Regions from separate parts of the Leucobacter sp. 1207-22 genome, predicted to be linked through region 2. Evidence: riboswitches for the same ligand, from Rfam matches in the RefSeq annotation. Region 2 holds a riboswitch; the other holds the start of a gene.
The links. A riboswitch is a leader RNA that binds a small molecule or an ion and turns the genes downstream of it on or off. The one in region 2 is predicted to bind FMN.

Region 1 (7,885 bases), on a different contig from region 2:
AACGGAATCGGCTCGAACGCAGAGTTGCCATCGATACGTGGTGAGGTAATGCGACCAATTACCAAGACCAGGCGATTGCCCTGGAGACCGATAAGTACATCAGCACCGTGATGGCGTGCGATGCGTCGGAATTGATCAATGTCGTAGTTGTGGTCAGCGCTGCCAACCAGGACCGCAGCCTCACCGTCACCGTGCCAGCCGAGAGCGGCGATGCGGCTCGGGAGTTCGTCATCAGATTCGCCGGTCAGGATCGAATCAACAACGAGTGCTTCGAGGCGGGCATCCCAGAGCCCACGAACCTCGGCTGCTCGCGCATACACGTCTGCTGCAGCAAAGGCCACATCTCGCGAGTAGTGCAATACTGCCTCGCGCAGCTGTTCGCTTCGTGGGGCAACGCGTTCTTCAACAACGCCGACTACCACGCGAATCAGCTGCAGCGTTTCTTGCAGGCTGATCGAGCGAAGGAGTTCCCGTGGGGCCGCGCCGAACACGTCGGACGCGACCCACGGGGTCGAGGAGGGATCCTCGTACCACTGAATGAAGGAACTAATGCCGGTCTGCGCAACCAGGCCAACGGACGATCTGCGGCTCGGGGGCATGCCTCCGTACCAGGGGAGGGTCTCTTCGAGGCGGGCGATCGTCTGTGTTGCGAGTTCGCCCGCGATGGTCCGTAGCCAGGAGAGCTCCTGGTCCTTTGTTCCTGTCATCAGCTGCTCCTCTGTTAAGCGTCTCCGCCCGCGCCGCCGGTCGTGCCAGCGTTCACGTCGTCGAGCTTGTACTTGGCTGCCGCCTGAGCGGGGATGCTGGCATCAATCTTTCCCTGTGCTGCAAGGCGCTGAAGCACCTTCACAACGATCGACTCGCGGTCGATTCGGAAGAAGCGGCGCGCTGCGGCGCGAGTGTCCGAGAAACCGAAGCCATCGGCGCCGAGCACAGAGTAGTCTGCTGGCACGTACGGGCGGATCTGTTCGGGTACCTGCGTCGACCAGTCGCTGACGGCAACGACTGGGCCCGTTGCGCCTGCGAGTCGCTCTGATACGTACGACTGCTGAGGAGCCGCCGAGAGGTTCTCGAAGTTATGCTTCTCGGCTGCGGCGCCATCACGCTGCAGCTCGCCCCAGCTCGTGACACTCCAGACATCTGCTGCAATGTTCCAGTCCTGAGCAAGGAGTTGCTGAGCCTCAATTGCCCAAGGAACAGCAACACCCGAAGCGAGGATCTGTGCGCCAAGCTCACCTGCGGTCGCGGGGGCAACGCGGTGCATGCCGCGGATGATCCCGTCAACGTCAACATTCTCAGGCTCGGCCGGATGGATGATGGGCTCGTTGTACACAGTGACGTAGTACATGACGTTCGGATCTTCGTGGTTGCCGCCATACATGCGCTCAATGCCGGAGCGCATGATGTGACCAATTTCGTATCCGTATGCCGGATCGTACGACAGCACTGCCGGGTTAGTTGCAGCGAGGAGCAGTGAGTGGCCATCAGCGTGCTGCAGGCCTTCACCAGTGAGCGTTGTGCGACCAGCGGTTGCGCCAATCATGAAGCCGCGAGTCATCTGATCGCCTGCTGCCCAGATTGCGTCACCGGTGCGCTGGAAGCCGAACATCGAATAGAAGATGTAGATCGGGATCAGGGGCTCGCCGTGTGTCGAGTAGGAGGTGCCAACCGCGGTCATCGCAGCAGCCGCTCCGGCCTCGTTGATGCCAACATGCAACAGGACGCCCTGCGGGCTCTCCTTGTATGCAAGCAGCAGGTCACGGTCAACCGAAACGTAGTTCTGGCCGTGCGGGTTGTAGATCTTCTTCGTGGGGAAGTACGAGTCCATGCCGAACGTACGGGCCTCATCGGGGATGATTGGCACGAAGCGATCACCCATGCTCTTGTCGCGCATGAGGTCCTTGAGCAGGCGCACGAAGATCATGGTCGTCGCAGCTTCTTGCGCGCCAGAACCCTTCTTGGCGATCGCGTAGGTCTTTTCTTCTGGCACAGCGAGATCTACGTGCGTTGAGCGACGCTCTGGCAGGTAGCCGCCGAGTTCGCGACGACGCTCGTGCATGTACTGGATGGTCTCGTTGTTCTCGCCCGGGTGGTAGTACGGGGGGAGCGACGGGTTCTCTTCAAGCTGAGCATCCGTGATGGGGATGTGCATGGTGTCGCGGAAGAGCTTGAGGTCTTGCAGCGTCATCTTCTTCATCTGGTGCGTAGCGTTACGCCCCTCGAAGTGTGGGCCGAGGCCGTAACCCTTGATCGTCTTCGCGAGGATGACGGTTGGGCGCCCCTTGTGCTCCATTGCTGCCTTGTAGGCCGCGTATACCTTGCGGTAGTCGTGGCCACCACGGCGAAGGCCCCAGATCTGGTCATCTGAGTAGTCCTTCACCAGGTTGAGCGCGCGCTCATCCTTGCCAAAGAAGTGGTTTCGCACGAAAGCACCGTTCTCGGCCTTGTAGGTCTGGTAGTCACCATCGGGTGTGGTGTTCATGATGTTCAGCAGCGCGCCGCTTTCATCACGCTGGAGCAGGTCGTCCCACTCGCGGCCCCAGATGACCTTGATGACGTTCCAGCCCGCGCCACGGAAGTAGCTTTCGAGCTCCTGAATGATCTTGCCGTTACCACGAACTGGACCGTCGAGGCGCTGCAGGTTGCAGTTCACGACAAATGTCAGATTGTCGAGGCCCTCGTTCGCTGCGACCTGCAGCTGACCGCGGCTCTCAACCTCATCCATCTCGCCGTCACCAAGGAAGGCCCAGACGTGCTGGTCAGATGCGTCCTTGATGCCGCGGTTGGTCAGGTACTTGTTGACCTGAGCCTGGTAGATCGCGTTGATCGGCCCGAGGCCCATCGAAACCGTTGGGAACTGCCAGAATTCAGGCGCCAAGCGGGGATGGGGGTAGCTCGGAAGGCTGCCTGCCGCGTGCGACTTTTCCTGACGGAAGCCATCGAGCTGATCGGCGCTCAGGCGTCCTTCGAGGAATGCGCGAGCGTACATGCCAGGTGAGGCGTGACCCTGAATAAAGATCTGGTCGCCGCCGCCAGGGTGGTCCTGGCCGCGGAAGAAGTGGTTGAAGCCAACCTCGTACAGCGAAGCAGCCGAGCCGTACGTCGAGATGTGACCACCAACGCCAATGCCGGGGCGCTGCGCACGGTGCACGGTCATTGCTGCATTCCAGCGGATCCATGAGCGGTATTGGCGTTCAATATCGTGGTCGCCGGGGAATTCGGGCTCATCAGCGCTTGCGATGGTGTTGACGTAGTCCGTGGTCGGGACCATCGGTACGTTGAGATGCAGCTGACGTGAGCGGTCGAGCAGATCAGTCATGATCTGACGGCCACGGCCAGCACCTCGCTCCTTTACAACGGCGTCAAGTGAGTCTCGCCATTCAGCGGTCTCTGCCGGATCTACGTCCTCGTGATCCGGTGCGTACGGGTCTTGGGTGTTAACCGCCACAGGAAGCTCCAATACTTTCCATGGCACGCAAATGAGACGACAAGGGTGATCATCAATTTGCGTGCACAACCGAGTCGGCGGATTCGCCAACACCGTCCCAGACTATCGGGTTTGCACGAGAAAACAGGTGATTGTGCGATATTTCATGTGGAAACTGAACAATCTGCGGCCGAGGCGGCGAAAGTTGAGTGAAAATCAAGTCCACTGGTTAGCAGAATCGGGGGCGAGTGTGACGCTTTAGGAATACTCAAGCCCCTGAAGGCTCATGCTGTCGTCATCGTATCACGATGACGTGAGATGAAGGCTGAAGAAAAGAAAACTCCCCGCTCGCGTGAGCGGGGAGTTGGTGGTGCGCCCTGAGAGACTCGAACTCCCGACCCTCTCGGTGTAAACGAGATGCTCTAACCAACTGAGCTAAGGGCGCTTGCTGTCGACTGCGACCTGTTAACTATAGAACAGAACGGCACCCGACAGCGAATCGAGCGCGCCTAAAACCTAGGCAAGCTTCGCGACAGCTTCGCGATACGCGGCGAAATCTCGCGCCTGACCAGGCTCTGTTGCGAACGAAGCGAGGATTTCGCGATCTTTACCGATGAGGAAAGTCGCGCGTGTTGCAATGCCTGCTTCTTCGATAAATACGCCGTATTCCTTCGAGACTCCACCGTGAGGCCAGAAGTCTGAGAGTACGGAGAAGTTGTAGCCTTCCTGATCCGCCCATGCCTTGAGCGTATAGACAGAATCGACAGAGACGCCGAACACGCGAACCTTCGCATCTTCGAAGATTGCGATGTTGTCACGCAGCTCGCAGAGTTCACCGGTGCAAATGCCGGAGAAAGCGAGGGGGAAGAAGACCAGTGCGACTGGCGACTCGGTGACGAGTTCGCTCAGGGTGAGTTCCTCACCGTGCTGATCGGACAGCGTGAAATCAGGTGCGATTGTGCCAACTTCGAGGACCATCTTTGACTCCTTAGTATTCAGGACGTGCGTTGCTCACCATTGGGAGATGCAGGCGAGTTGCTGCAAGCGTATCGCAGCGTCATATTGAGACATCTCCCGAGGTTCACTGCGTGGCGCGGATATGGTGAGTAGGCACGAGTCTGTAAAACAAGGAGTTATTCGGGCATGAGTATTACCAAGCCGGGAAACGTTGTCGTTGAGTCAACCACAGCAACCGCGGATGCCCTAAAACTTGCATTTCGGGACCATCCTGCCGGTGTCTCACTGATTACGGCGCAAACTGAGGATGGCCCGGTTGGTCTGACTGCTTCAAGCGTTGCTTCGGTAAGTGTTGATCCGCCAGCTCTCGTGTTCTCAGTGACGCGGGCGACCGGGAGCGCCGGGGGAATTTTGCGGGCAGAATCGTTCCTCGTGCATCTCCTTGACTCGAGGCATTCAGAAATTGCTCGGACGTTTGCCGTCTCGGGCACGGAGCGATTTACTCCCGAGCAAGGATGGGCTGAGCTCGCGACGGGGGAGCCATACCTACGAGGTGCGCGAGCCGCGCTACGTTGCCGGGCCCTGCACACGGAGACGGTTGGGTCATCGGTCGTGGTGGTAGCTGAGGTTATTGGCTCGGTACAAGGTGAAACTCACCCGCCCATGGCGTATCACAACCGTGAGTTCCTGAGCCTCGGCGAGCCTGTCGGGACAACCTCGAACGATTGAGCAGAACGGAAGGGGGCCTGGACGAAGCGTGAAGCTTGGTCCAGGCCCCCTGGTGTGGTGCCTGCCGAGACGAAATTACTGTACCGGGATCGGCGACGTGGTCTCCTTGGGGCGTTCGGAGGTGGCCAATGCTGACGGTGACGACGCCTCCTGTTTCTCGATGCTCTGGGTAGCAGGTGAGACGCGCGGATCGGGCATCACCGCATCAATGCACGGTTTCGCATGTTTGTGGGCTCGTGCCCAGACAACGAACCCGGCTGCGGTAAATGCGCCGTAGAAAACGTACATGAATGCCGTCGCGTAGTAGCCAGAGCTAAAGAGAAGTGGCACCCCAACCAGATCAACGGCGATCCAGATGAGCCAGAATTCCGTCCATCCTTTGGCCATGCCATATGTGGCGAGCAATGAACCAACGAACGTCCATGCGTCTGCCCATACTGGATCCCATGAGCCGAGTGCGCGGAAAAGCGGGGTCAGTGCGACCGTGCCGAGAATCATGGTGAGTACAAGCCCGATGCGAGTTGAGTTTGATGCCCAACGTGGTGTCACCTGGCCGTTGTTGCTCTTGCTTGCGTTCTTCCAGCGCACCCAGCCATAGATCGCGACAGTGATAAACATCACCTGCCGTCCAGCCTGCCCGAGCAGACTCGGAAGCTCATGGGCTGGATTGAGAATCGAGCCCAAGAACACAGTGAGAAGCAGGAGGTTTCCGACGATGCCGACCGGCCAGGCCCAGATGCGCCTGCGCATGCCTCCGAGTGCTGACGCGAGACCGAATACGTTGCCAACGACTTCACGTACCAGCAAAGACTGACCGCCCGGTAGTTGCCAGTGGGCATTAAACAGCTCAACGAACCAATGGAACAGATTCATTTTTCTCCTCTCGTTCGATACTGCCGAGGGAGAACGTGAGTGCAGCGCGCGCCAAATGGCGTACGCGACTGTACCTCACGCCTGTGCTTCTACCATCCAGACTGTAACTGTCGGTACCAGAGTTTCACTGGTTCAACCTTGGCCAGAAGGCCTCGGGTCGCGGACTATCACCGCCGGCTCGGAATTTCACCGACCCCGGAGCACGAGTGTGTTCATCACCAAGTGTAGACCCGTACGTCGTCGCGCGCGTGCAGCTATGCTTCAGGCGAACTCGCTTCAAGCCTCGAGACGCTAGGCGTTGTGGCGTCGCCAGGCTTCCATGCTTGGTGCCTCATCCGCGACGGAGGTGAGTTCGCCGTGCCCAGGAAGTACCCTGGTGTTGTTGGGGAGCGTCAAGAGACGAGTTTCAATTGAATCGAGGATCTGGGGCCAGCTTGAGTAGCTCCACCTGACAGCACCTGGCCCACCATGGAAAAGCGTGTCACCGCTAAACACCACATCAAGCGCAGGCACAGCGAAACTCACAGAGCCTGGAGTGTGGCCCGGAGTGTGGATGGTCAGCAGTTCAAGCCCGGCAGCGGCAAATAGTGCGCCGTCTGCAAGTTCAAAGTCGGGCAGGGCCTCACCGTGCGTTTCTGCCCAGATCGGCAAGTCAGCTGGGTGAAGATACACGTGAGTATCAACCTTCGATGCGAGTTCGAGCGCCGCGTTCACGTGATCTTCGTGCCCGTGGGTGAGCAGAATTCCCAGTACGCTGCGGTCACCAACTGCTGCAGCGATGGCCTCAGCATCGTGGCCTGCGTCGATGATGAGCACCTCGGCATCGTCGCCGAGGAGCCACACGTTGTTCTCGAGTTCGAAGCCCTCTGCAGGGAGCCCTGGACGGCCTGCTCCGATCCACCCACGTGTGATCACCTGTTCGATTCGAGCTTCGCTCATGCGGTGTCTCTCCTTGCGCATCGATAGCTGCCAGTGCGGGCTTCATTCGCAGAGAAGGCCCACTCCTGAGCGTATCCGGTTGGTGCGTGAAATGCACTCGAACCCTGATTCTGGGTGTGCGAGCAAAACAATGGCGGGGTGGATCTTGGTGATCCACCCCGCCATTGACGAAACAGGTAGTTACGGCTTAACCACGATGGTTGGCACCGGCAGTGCCTGGAGAACACCGTGGCTGACCGATCCGAGGAGCAATCGGCTGAGGCCACCGCGACCGCGGCTACCAACAACAATCATCTGGGCATTCTCGGCGGCCTGCACGAGAGCAGCGACCGGGGGAGCCTGCACGATGTGACGCTCGATCGTGAGATCGGGGTAGCGTGACGCGAGACCTGCTGTGCCGATTGCAATCGCCTCTTCTGCCGCAGCCTGCTGCGACTTGACGAGGTCCTCGCTCCACAGGTACTCAAGGCCCGGGGTAAGCGGGGGCATCCATGCGTACACCGCAATGAGGGGTACGCCACGGAACGATGCGATTTCAGCGGCGTAGTCGATTGCCTTCTGCGACGCTTCAGAGCCATCGACACCGACAACGATTCCAGCAGACGAGTCGACCTCGGTGCTTGGAATCACCGCGACGGGGCAGTGTGCCGTTGCCGCGACCTTGACCGCGCGCGTGCCAAAGAAGGAGCCAGCGAACTTGCTGCCTTCATGGGCACCCAGAACGAGCAGGTCAGCGCGCTTTGACGCTTCTTCGACCTCGAGGATCGGGTGGCCGACCACAGCGGTCCCAGTGATTTCACCCTCGAAACCGATGCTTCGTGCGTATGCCGCCTCAAGGTCGAGCATCTGCTGAGAAGCGTCCTGCGCTTCAGAGAGGAAGACTGCACTTTCCGACAGGAACGAATCGTCGGCTACGTGCAGCAACTCGACAGACGCCTTGCGGTCCGTCGCTCGCGACAG
Region 2 (7,885 bases):
AAGATCTTGCCCCAGCCTTCAAGACCAAACTCTGGGAAGCCAAGCAGGAGGTGCCACGTGTTTCCAGGAGCGAAGGGCGAAACGGCCCCAGGATCCATGAAGATGTTCAGTGGCAGACCGTTCCACAGCGCGTGGATGATCTTCGGCGCAAACAGCACTGCTGGTGCGATCGCGACCGTGAGCACTCGAGCGATTCCGCGCACGCTGCTGAACAGCCCGACAAGCAGGAAGACCAGGGCGACAGGAAGCAAGACCGGAGCACAGGCAAGTGCGACTGCGGCAAGCAGCGATGCGGTCCCAGCCCAGCTCCATGACTCACGGCAACGCGTCGCTGCGAGCAATAGCCACGGCAGCACGATCGCGAGGATCAAGGTCGTGAGTCGACCAGCAGCGATAGAACCGAGGAGCACCGGGCTCAGCCCAAAGCCAAGAGCGGTGATGGCACGGCCAGCGCGCGACTCAGTGAGCTGGGCAGCCCAGGTCCAAGCACCCATCGCCGACAGCGGAATCGCGACAATAACGAGGAGCACGAGCGCGTGCGAGGGATTCCAGAAGGTGAGCGAACCGAGGACCGCAAGTACCCAGGTAAATGGATCAGCAGGTACACCATCAATCATGCGAGTGTTACGCCACAGTTCGGCGAAATCGCTGAGGGGCGCCATGCCGCCGCCGCTCAGGCTCGTCTGCGGAATCGCCCACCACGTCATCCCGATTGCGAGCACCGTCGCAGCAATTAGCACCGCGAGCCCGCCGGTCGAGATGAAGTGAATCTCACGGCGCTGACGGCCCTGCGCCGCAAGGATCGCCTCTCGGTCAATCATTCGAGCGGTGCGCACATGCTTCTGATCGATACGCAATTGGCGGATCGCAGGCCACCCAACATGCGACGCATCTTTCACACGTTTGCGTGATTGCAGCAGCATCTGCGGGCGCAGGAACACGGTCCAGGCGGAAACAAACTCGCCAAGCATGTTTCCCGGCTGCTCTCGGATGAGGGCCCACGCTACTCGCGCGATCGATAGGAACGGTAGACCGAGCCACATGAGCACCGCAAGGTATGCGGGCGAATATGCGATGCGGCGGTGCAGGTGCGCAACGCGAGCCTGCTTGTGTGCTTGCCGCAGCACAGAACGGCTCCGGTCGATCCGCGGGCCAGCGACACCGCTGCGCGCGAATCGTACGCGCGATTCGGCTGCAACCTCTACACGGTACCCGGCGATACGCGTGCGCACACAGAAGTCCAGGCCATCGTCGTAGGTCGCGTAAGCGGGGTCGAAGCCGCCAAGCTGTGCCCAGATGTCAGCACGCACAAGCATGCCGACAGGGCCAACGCCCATGACATCTTGCATGTGGTCGTACTGCTGTTGGTCGAGCTCCTGGCGGCGCAGGAGCCAACGTGAACCGCGCTTGGTGAGACTCTGACCCAGTTCGATGATGCGCTCGGGATGGTCCCAGTCAACAAGCTTGGGGCCAGCGACAACGACCGAAGGTGCGACCTCGACGCGCGAAAGGATGTGATCGAGCGCCTCGGGTTCTGGGCAGGCGTCCTCGCTCAGCAGCCAGAACCAGTCTGTCTCGTCGCCAGAAGCTGGCTCCGCTGGCGGTCGATTCTCCACGCCCTGCGCGACCGCGCGACCAAATGACACCTTGGAGGGCAGCGCGACAATCGCGTCTACCCCGGCCTCGCGGAGCTGATTGTCCACACGAGTGCCGCCGCCGTTGTTTACCGCGACAAGGGTCGCCGGCACACGGGTCTGCGACCTAATCCCAGAAACTGTTTCGTTGAGCCATTCTCCACCCTGGTTGGCGACGAGAACGACGGTAACTTTGCTGCGCATATGGCGGCCAGTTTATGTTGCGACCTTGGCGACAGGCTGGAGGCGTGCCGCGATCTGTCGATCAGCACGACACGCGATTGGGTATGCAGCTGCCACCGAGAGATCGGATGAGCGGATCGCGGCCTTAGATAGCTTCGCGGCGCAGCTTGCGGCGCTCTCGTTCAGAGAGGCCACCCCAGATGCCGAAACGCTCGTCGTTTTCAAGCGCGTACTCAAGGCATTCAGCGCGAACTTCGCAGCTCTCGCAGATGCGCTTAGCTTCACGAGTCGATCCGCCCTTTTCAGGGAAGAACGCCTCAGGGTCGGTCTGCGCGCACAGCGCGTCGCCCTGCCAAGCGAGTACTTCATCATCCTGGCGTACGCCCGGCATGCCAAGCAGAACCGGATCCACATACCAATCACCCGGGATGTGAGCGCGCGCTGGTGTCGTCATCTGTACATCTCCTCCGGGTAAAACATTGTTCGAGCCACGTCTTCGTGGGTCGTCAATAATTACACCGTTGTGATTCACATAAGTCAAGTCCGAAAGTGTAAACCGTGATTCGTGAATTCCTCAGCTTTGCGAGGCTGCGTGTCGCCAAATTCAGCCATAGAATGACAGTCATGTCTGAATTTCTGCGCGTTGCATCGGTGAACGTCAACGGCATTCGTGCCGCTTACCGCAAGGGCATGGGCGAGTGGCTCGACGCTAGTGGCGTCGACATTCTCGCGCTCCAGGAGGTGCGTGCCCAAGATGAGCACCTGCAGGAATTCCTCGGCGAGCAGGGCTGGCATTGGCTCCACGACCCCTGCGAAATCAAGGGCAGAGCGGGTGTTGCGATTGCAAGTCGTGTGCCGTCGACCGCTCACCGCGTTGGCCTGGGTGCCGCTGATGAGCAAGACACCATCCAGTCTTCGGGCCGCTGGCTCGAGGCCGACTTCGCGCTCGGCGACAAGAGCATTACCGTCATCAGCAACTACACCCACTCAGGCGAGGTCGGCACTCCGCGTCAGGACGCAAAGTTCGCGTTCCTCACCGCAATGGGCCAGCGAATGACCGAACTTGAGCGCGACCACGAGCATGTTGCGATTGTTGGCGATTTCAACGTTGGGCACCGCGAGTTCGACATCAAGAACTGGAAGGGCAACGTCAAGAAGTCTGGCTTCCTCCCCCAGGAACGCGCATACTTCGACAGGTTCTTCGGTCCCCGCGGCGAGACCGTGACCGGCGTCGACGGTTCAGAGGGTCCCGGCCTCGGCTGGATTGACGTCGGCCGCACCTGGGCTGGCGAGGTCGACGGCCCATACTCGTGGTGGTCAAACCGTGGCCAGGCATTCGTGAATGACACCGGTTGGCGCATTGACTACCACGTCGTGACCCCCGCCCTCGCAGAGCGCGTTGTTGACTACCGAGTCGACCGTTACCCCTCTTATGACGCTCGCTGGTCCGACCACGCACCCGTCATCGCGGACTACCGCATCTAACTCACGGCGCAATCCGCTGCGCCGGTCAGGGCGCGGATCGCGACCCCTTGGCGCACACATTCTTTCGCAGCCGAACATCACCAGTATTAAGAAGCAGTAATGACTGAACAGAACACCCCAGCAAAGCCCGTCATCTTCTCGGGCATGCAGCCCTCAAGCGATTCACTCCAGCTTGGTAACTACATTGGCGCTCTCAGCCAGTGGACGCAGATGCAGGAAGACTACGACGCGTTCTTCTGCGTGGTGAATCTGCACGCAATCACCGTTCCGCAGGACCCACAAGAACTCGCTGCTCGTACCCGCCGCACCGCGGCGCAGTACATCGCGGCTGGCATTGATCCTGCGAAGTCGACGCTGTTCGTGCAGTCGCATGTTTCGGCGCACGCCGAGCTTGCGTGGCTCCTCAACACCCTCACCGGTTTTGGTGAGGCAAGCCGCATGACGCAGTTTAAGGACAAGACGCAGAAGAAGGGTATCGAGGCATCGTCAGTTGGCCTCTTCACCTACCCCATCCTCATGGCATCTGACATTCTGCTATACCAGGCGAACGCTGTGCCCGTTGGCGAAGATCAGCGCCAGCACGTCGAGCTCACCCGCGACCTCGCGCAGCGCTTTAACTCGCGCTTCGGCGACACCTTTGTCGTGCCAGAAGCGGTCATTCCGAAGGGTTCGGCCAAGATCTACGATCTCCAGAACCCGACCGCGAAGATGTCGAAGTCTGCAGAGACCGAAGCCGGCCTGATCAAGGTGCTCGATCCGGCGAACGTGACGACAAAGAAGATCATGCGCGCCGTCACCGACGACGAGGCAGAGATTCGCTTCGACCGCGAGGCAAAGCCTGGCGTTTCGAACCTCCTCACCATCTTCTCGGTGCTGGGTAATCGCACGATTGCATCCCTCGAGGAAGAGTTCGCTGGCCTGGGCTATGGCCACCTGAAGAAGGCAGTCGCAGAGGTCGTCGACGCTGAGCTCGCTCCAGTACGCGCACGTACTGAGGAGCTCCTTGCAGACCCCGCTGAGCTGGATCGTCTGCTCGCAGGCGCCGCTGACCGCGCAAACGAGGTCGCCCAGGCATCGCTCAACCGCGCATACGATGCGATGGGCATTCTGCGTCGCTAACTCCTGGCGCTGAGCAAAGAGGTGGTGTGCGGGTTACTCGCACACCACCTCTTTTATTCCCGCGTTTACGTATTTTTTTGGCGTTCCGCTCCAGGCAGAAATCTGCCCGCTCTCAGACGGCAACTATTACAGTAGAAATGTGTTCCGGGGTTGGTGAGATTCCAAACCGGCGGTGAAAGTCCGCGAGCACTCGCAGCCTGCGGGTGTTGAACCGGTGAAATTCCGGTACCGACGGTAGTGGTGTGTGCAGTGCACACACTTAGTCCGGATGAGAGGAACGCGGCCCGTCGGTGACCCCGACGGCGTTCTGCGAACCCGGTCACGCTTGAGAAATGGCGGATTCGGATGACTGAGCAGACATCGCAACGCACGGTCGTTGACGCGATGCAGCGTGCGCTCACAATCGCTGCGCGCGGCCCCGCCGACAACGCGAACCCGCAAGTTGGATGCGTCTTCATCGATGCCGATGGACGCATCGTTGCTGAGGGATGGCATGAGGGTGCTGGCACTCAGCACGCAGAGACTTCCGCGCTCGCTCACCTGCCCGCAGAGTGGCGCGACCGCATGGCCGAGCTCACCGCCGTGGTCACACTTGAGCCGTGCAATCACACTGGGCGCACCGGTCCGTGCGCTGTCGCCCTTGCAGAGGCCGGAGTTGGCGCGGTTGTGTACGCGCTCAAGGACCCTGGCAAGGCAGAGGGCGGCGGATCCGCGACCCTGCAAGCTGCTGGCATTCCCGTGACCGGAGGCGTGCTCGCTGCCTCGGCAGAGGAGCTGCTCAGTGGTTGGCTCACACGCCAAGCTGCGGCGAGCGCACACGTGACATCACCAGCGGCAGCGTCGCATGCTGCGATGGCGTCCAGCCCGCGAGTGATCGTGAAGTGGGCGCAAACGCTCGACGGTCGTGCCGCGGCAGCTGATGGTTCGAGTCAGTGGATCACCGGCCCCGAGGCGCGCGCTGATGTGCACGTGCGTCGTGCACAGGCTGACGCAATCCTTGTTGGCACTGGCACCCTGCTCGCAGATGATCCATCGCTCACTGCCCGCGCGGCCGATGGCTCGCTGTTGGTTCCGCCAGCTGAACAGCCGCTTCCAATCGTGCTTGGGCGGCGAGAGATTCCGGCGGACGCGAAGATCTTGCAGCATCCGGCGCTTGCCGGTCGCGGCTTGACGGCCCCGATCCACCTCACCGGTGAAGATCTCGCTGCCGACTTCGCCCAGCTCGCAGTGCAGGGCATCACTTCGGTCTTCGTGGAAGGCGGGCCCCAGGTCGCGAGCGCGATCATCGCGGCTGGCCTCGCCGACGAGGTACTCGTCTATGTCGCTCCCGCGCTTCTCGGCGGTGAGAAGCTCGCAGTCCGCGACCTAGGAATCCCGACGATGTCGCACATCATCCGCCTGCAGGATGCCCAGATTTCACAGCTTGGCGACGACCTCCTCGTTGTCGCTGTGCCGACCAACCACACAGAGGAGAACTGACCATGTTCACCGGACTCATTGAAGAAATCGGCGAAGTCGTCGATATCTCCCCAGTCGGGGACTCATTGCGACTCACCATCGCTGGCCCGCTCGTCACCTCCGACGCAACCCACGGCACTTCGATCTGCGTTTCGGGTGTGTGCCTCACGGTCATCGAGCAGGGTCAGACTGCTGACGGCCGTGGTACGTTCACCGCTGATGTGATGGCGCAGTCGATCCGCATGTCAGCGCTCGCTGATCTCACGGTTGGGAGCAGGGTCAATCTCGAGCGGGCCGCCCGTCTCGATACCCGCCTAGGCGGCCATATCGTGCAGGGTCACGTAGACGGCACCGCGACGCTTCTCTCTATTACGCCAGAAGACAATTGGAAGACGTACCGCTTCGCGATCGGTGTTGAGCTCGCTCCGCTGCTTGTTGACAAGGGTTCCGTGACGCTTTCGGGTACGTCACTCACGGTTTCAGACATCTCGGCTGCGGATCAGACCGAACAGTGGTTTGAGGTTTCACTCATTCCTGAGACGCTTGTAGCAACGATCCTTGGCTCGCTCGCCCCCGGTGACCGCGTCAATGTCGAGACCGACATCATTGCCCGCCACGTTGCGCGCATGCTCCAGTTTGACCGCCCCGTACACGAACTTCCCTCTTCCATCACCACCAACGAAGGATTCCGCTCATGAGCATTCCTGGTATCTCCAGCATCGAAGAAGCGATTGCAGCGATTGCGGACGGGCGCCCCGTCATCGTCGCTGACAATGAGAATCGTGAGAACGAGGGCGATGTCATTCTCTCGGCTGAGCTTGCAACTCCTGAGTGGATCGCATGGACCGTTCGCTGGTCATCGGGCCTGCTCTGCGCCCCGATGTCGAATGAGATCGCGAATCAGCTCGACCTGCCCATGATGGTGGAGCGGAACGAAGACGTGCGTGGCACGGCGTACACCGTCACGGTTGACGCGGCCGAGGGCGTGACCACCGGCATCAGCGCGAGTGACCGCACCCAGACGCTACGTACCCTTGCGAACCCTGAGTCCACCCCCACGAGTGTCAATCGCCCCGGCCACATCCTTCCGCTACGAGCGGTTGATGGCGGCGTACGCGTGCGCGACGGCCACACTGAGGCTGGCGTCGAACTCATGCGTCTCGCTGGTCTGCGCGAGGTCGCTGTGATCGCAGAGATCGTCGCAGAAGACGGCGAGATGATGCGTCTGCCTGGCCTCGTCGAACTGGGTGCCCGCGAGGGAGTGCCGGTTATCACGATCGAACAGCTCATCGCGTACCTGAACGAGCACGACCCCGCAGGCTGCCCTGCTGCTGCGGATCGTCACAGCCGTCGCGTGAGCCGCCGCGCTGACACCCTGTTGCCGACTTCGCACGGTGACTTCCGCACACTCGCCTACCGTGACCGTCGCACGGGTGTGGATCACCTCGCGCTCGTCGCGCTCAACGCACAGGGTGAGCTGCCTGGCAAGGACGCACTCGTACGTGTGCACTCTGAGTGCATCACCGGCGAGGCGTTCGGTTCGCTGAAGTGCGAGTGTGGCCCGCAGCTCGAAGCCGCAATGGATCGTGTGCACGAGGAGGGCGGCGTTGTCGTCTACCTGCGTGGCCAGGAGGGTCGTGGCATCGGCCTTGCAAACAAGCTTCGTGCGTACCAGCTGCAGGAGCAGGGCGTCGATACCCTTGACGCCAACGTTCGTCTTGGCCTGCCTGCTGATGCCCGTGATTACACCGCTGCGGCAGAGATCTTCGCTGATCTCGGCATCCCCTCGGTACGGCTGCTCACAAACAACCCAGACAAGGTTGCACAGCTTGAGGAGCACGGCATCGTCGTGACCGAGCGCGTTCCCCTCGTCGTCGGTGTGAACGAAACGAATGTCGGCTACCTCAACGCGAAGCGTGACCGTATGGGTCACCAGCTTCCCGATTCCATCTAAGTTCAAGGAGTACTCATGAGTGGCGCAGGAGCACCTGATCTTCGCGTAGACG

Region 1: linked by a shared signal. The riboswitch ahead of pnuC (nicotinamide riboside transporter PnuC) and the one ahead of ribD (bifunctional diaminohydroxyphosphoribosylaminopyrimidine deaminase/5-amino-6-(5-phosphoribosylamino)uracil reductase RibD) in region 2 are both predicted to bind FMN.

Annotation. Positions count from the first base shown of each region.
Region 1 is NZ_VXCR01000002.1:119,584-127,468, forward strand. It holds gene FW756_RS03710 (PucR family transcriptional regulator) at 1-707, opposite strand, end outside; gene aceE (pyruvate dehydrogenase (acetyl-transferring), homodimeric type) at 722-3,448, opposite strand; tRNA gene FW756_RS03720 (tRNA-Val) at 3,796-3,872, opposite strand; gene FW756_RS03725 (peroxiredoxin) at 3,944-4,405, opposite strand; gene FW756_RS03730 (flavin reductase family protein) at 4,571-5,113, shown strand; gene pnuC (nicotinamide riboside transporter PnuC) at 5,189-5,986, opposite strand; FMN riboswitch at 6,067-6,193, opposite strand; gene FW756_RS03740 (MBL fold metallo-hydrolase) at 6,278-6,925, opposite strand; gene FW756_RS03745 (universal stress protein) at 7,106-7,885, opposite strand, start outside.
Region 2 is NZ_VXCR01000003.1:321,714-329,598, reverse strand. It holds gene FW756_RS07240 (glycosyltransferase) at 1-1,838, opposite strand, end outside; gene FW756_RS07235 (WhiB family transcriptional regulator) at 1,963-2,271, opposite strand; gene FW756_RS07230 (exodeoxyribonuclease III) at 2,442-3,302, shown strand; gene trpS (tryptophan--tRNA ligase) at 3,402-4,421, shown strand; FMN riboswitch at 4,558-4,705, shown strand; gene ribD (bifunctional diaminohydroxyphosphoribosylaminopyrimidine deaminase/5-amino-6-(5-phosphoribosylamino)uracil reductase RibD) at 4,767-5,900, shown strand; gene FW756_RS07215 (riboflavin synthase) at 5,903-6,577, shown strand; gene ribA (GTP cyclohydrolase II) at 6,574-7,833, shown strand; gene ribH (6,7-dimethyl-8-ribityllumazine synthase) at 7,849-7,885, shown strand, end outside.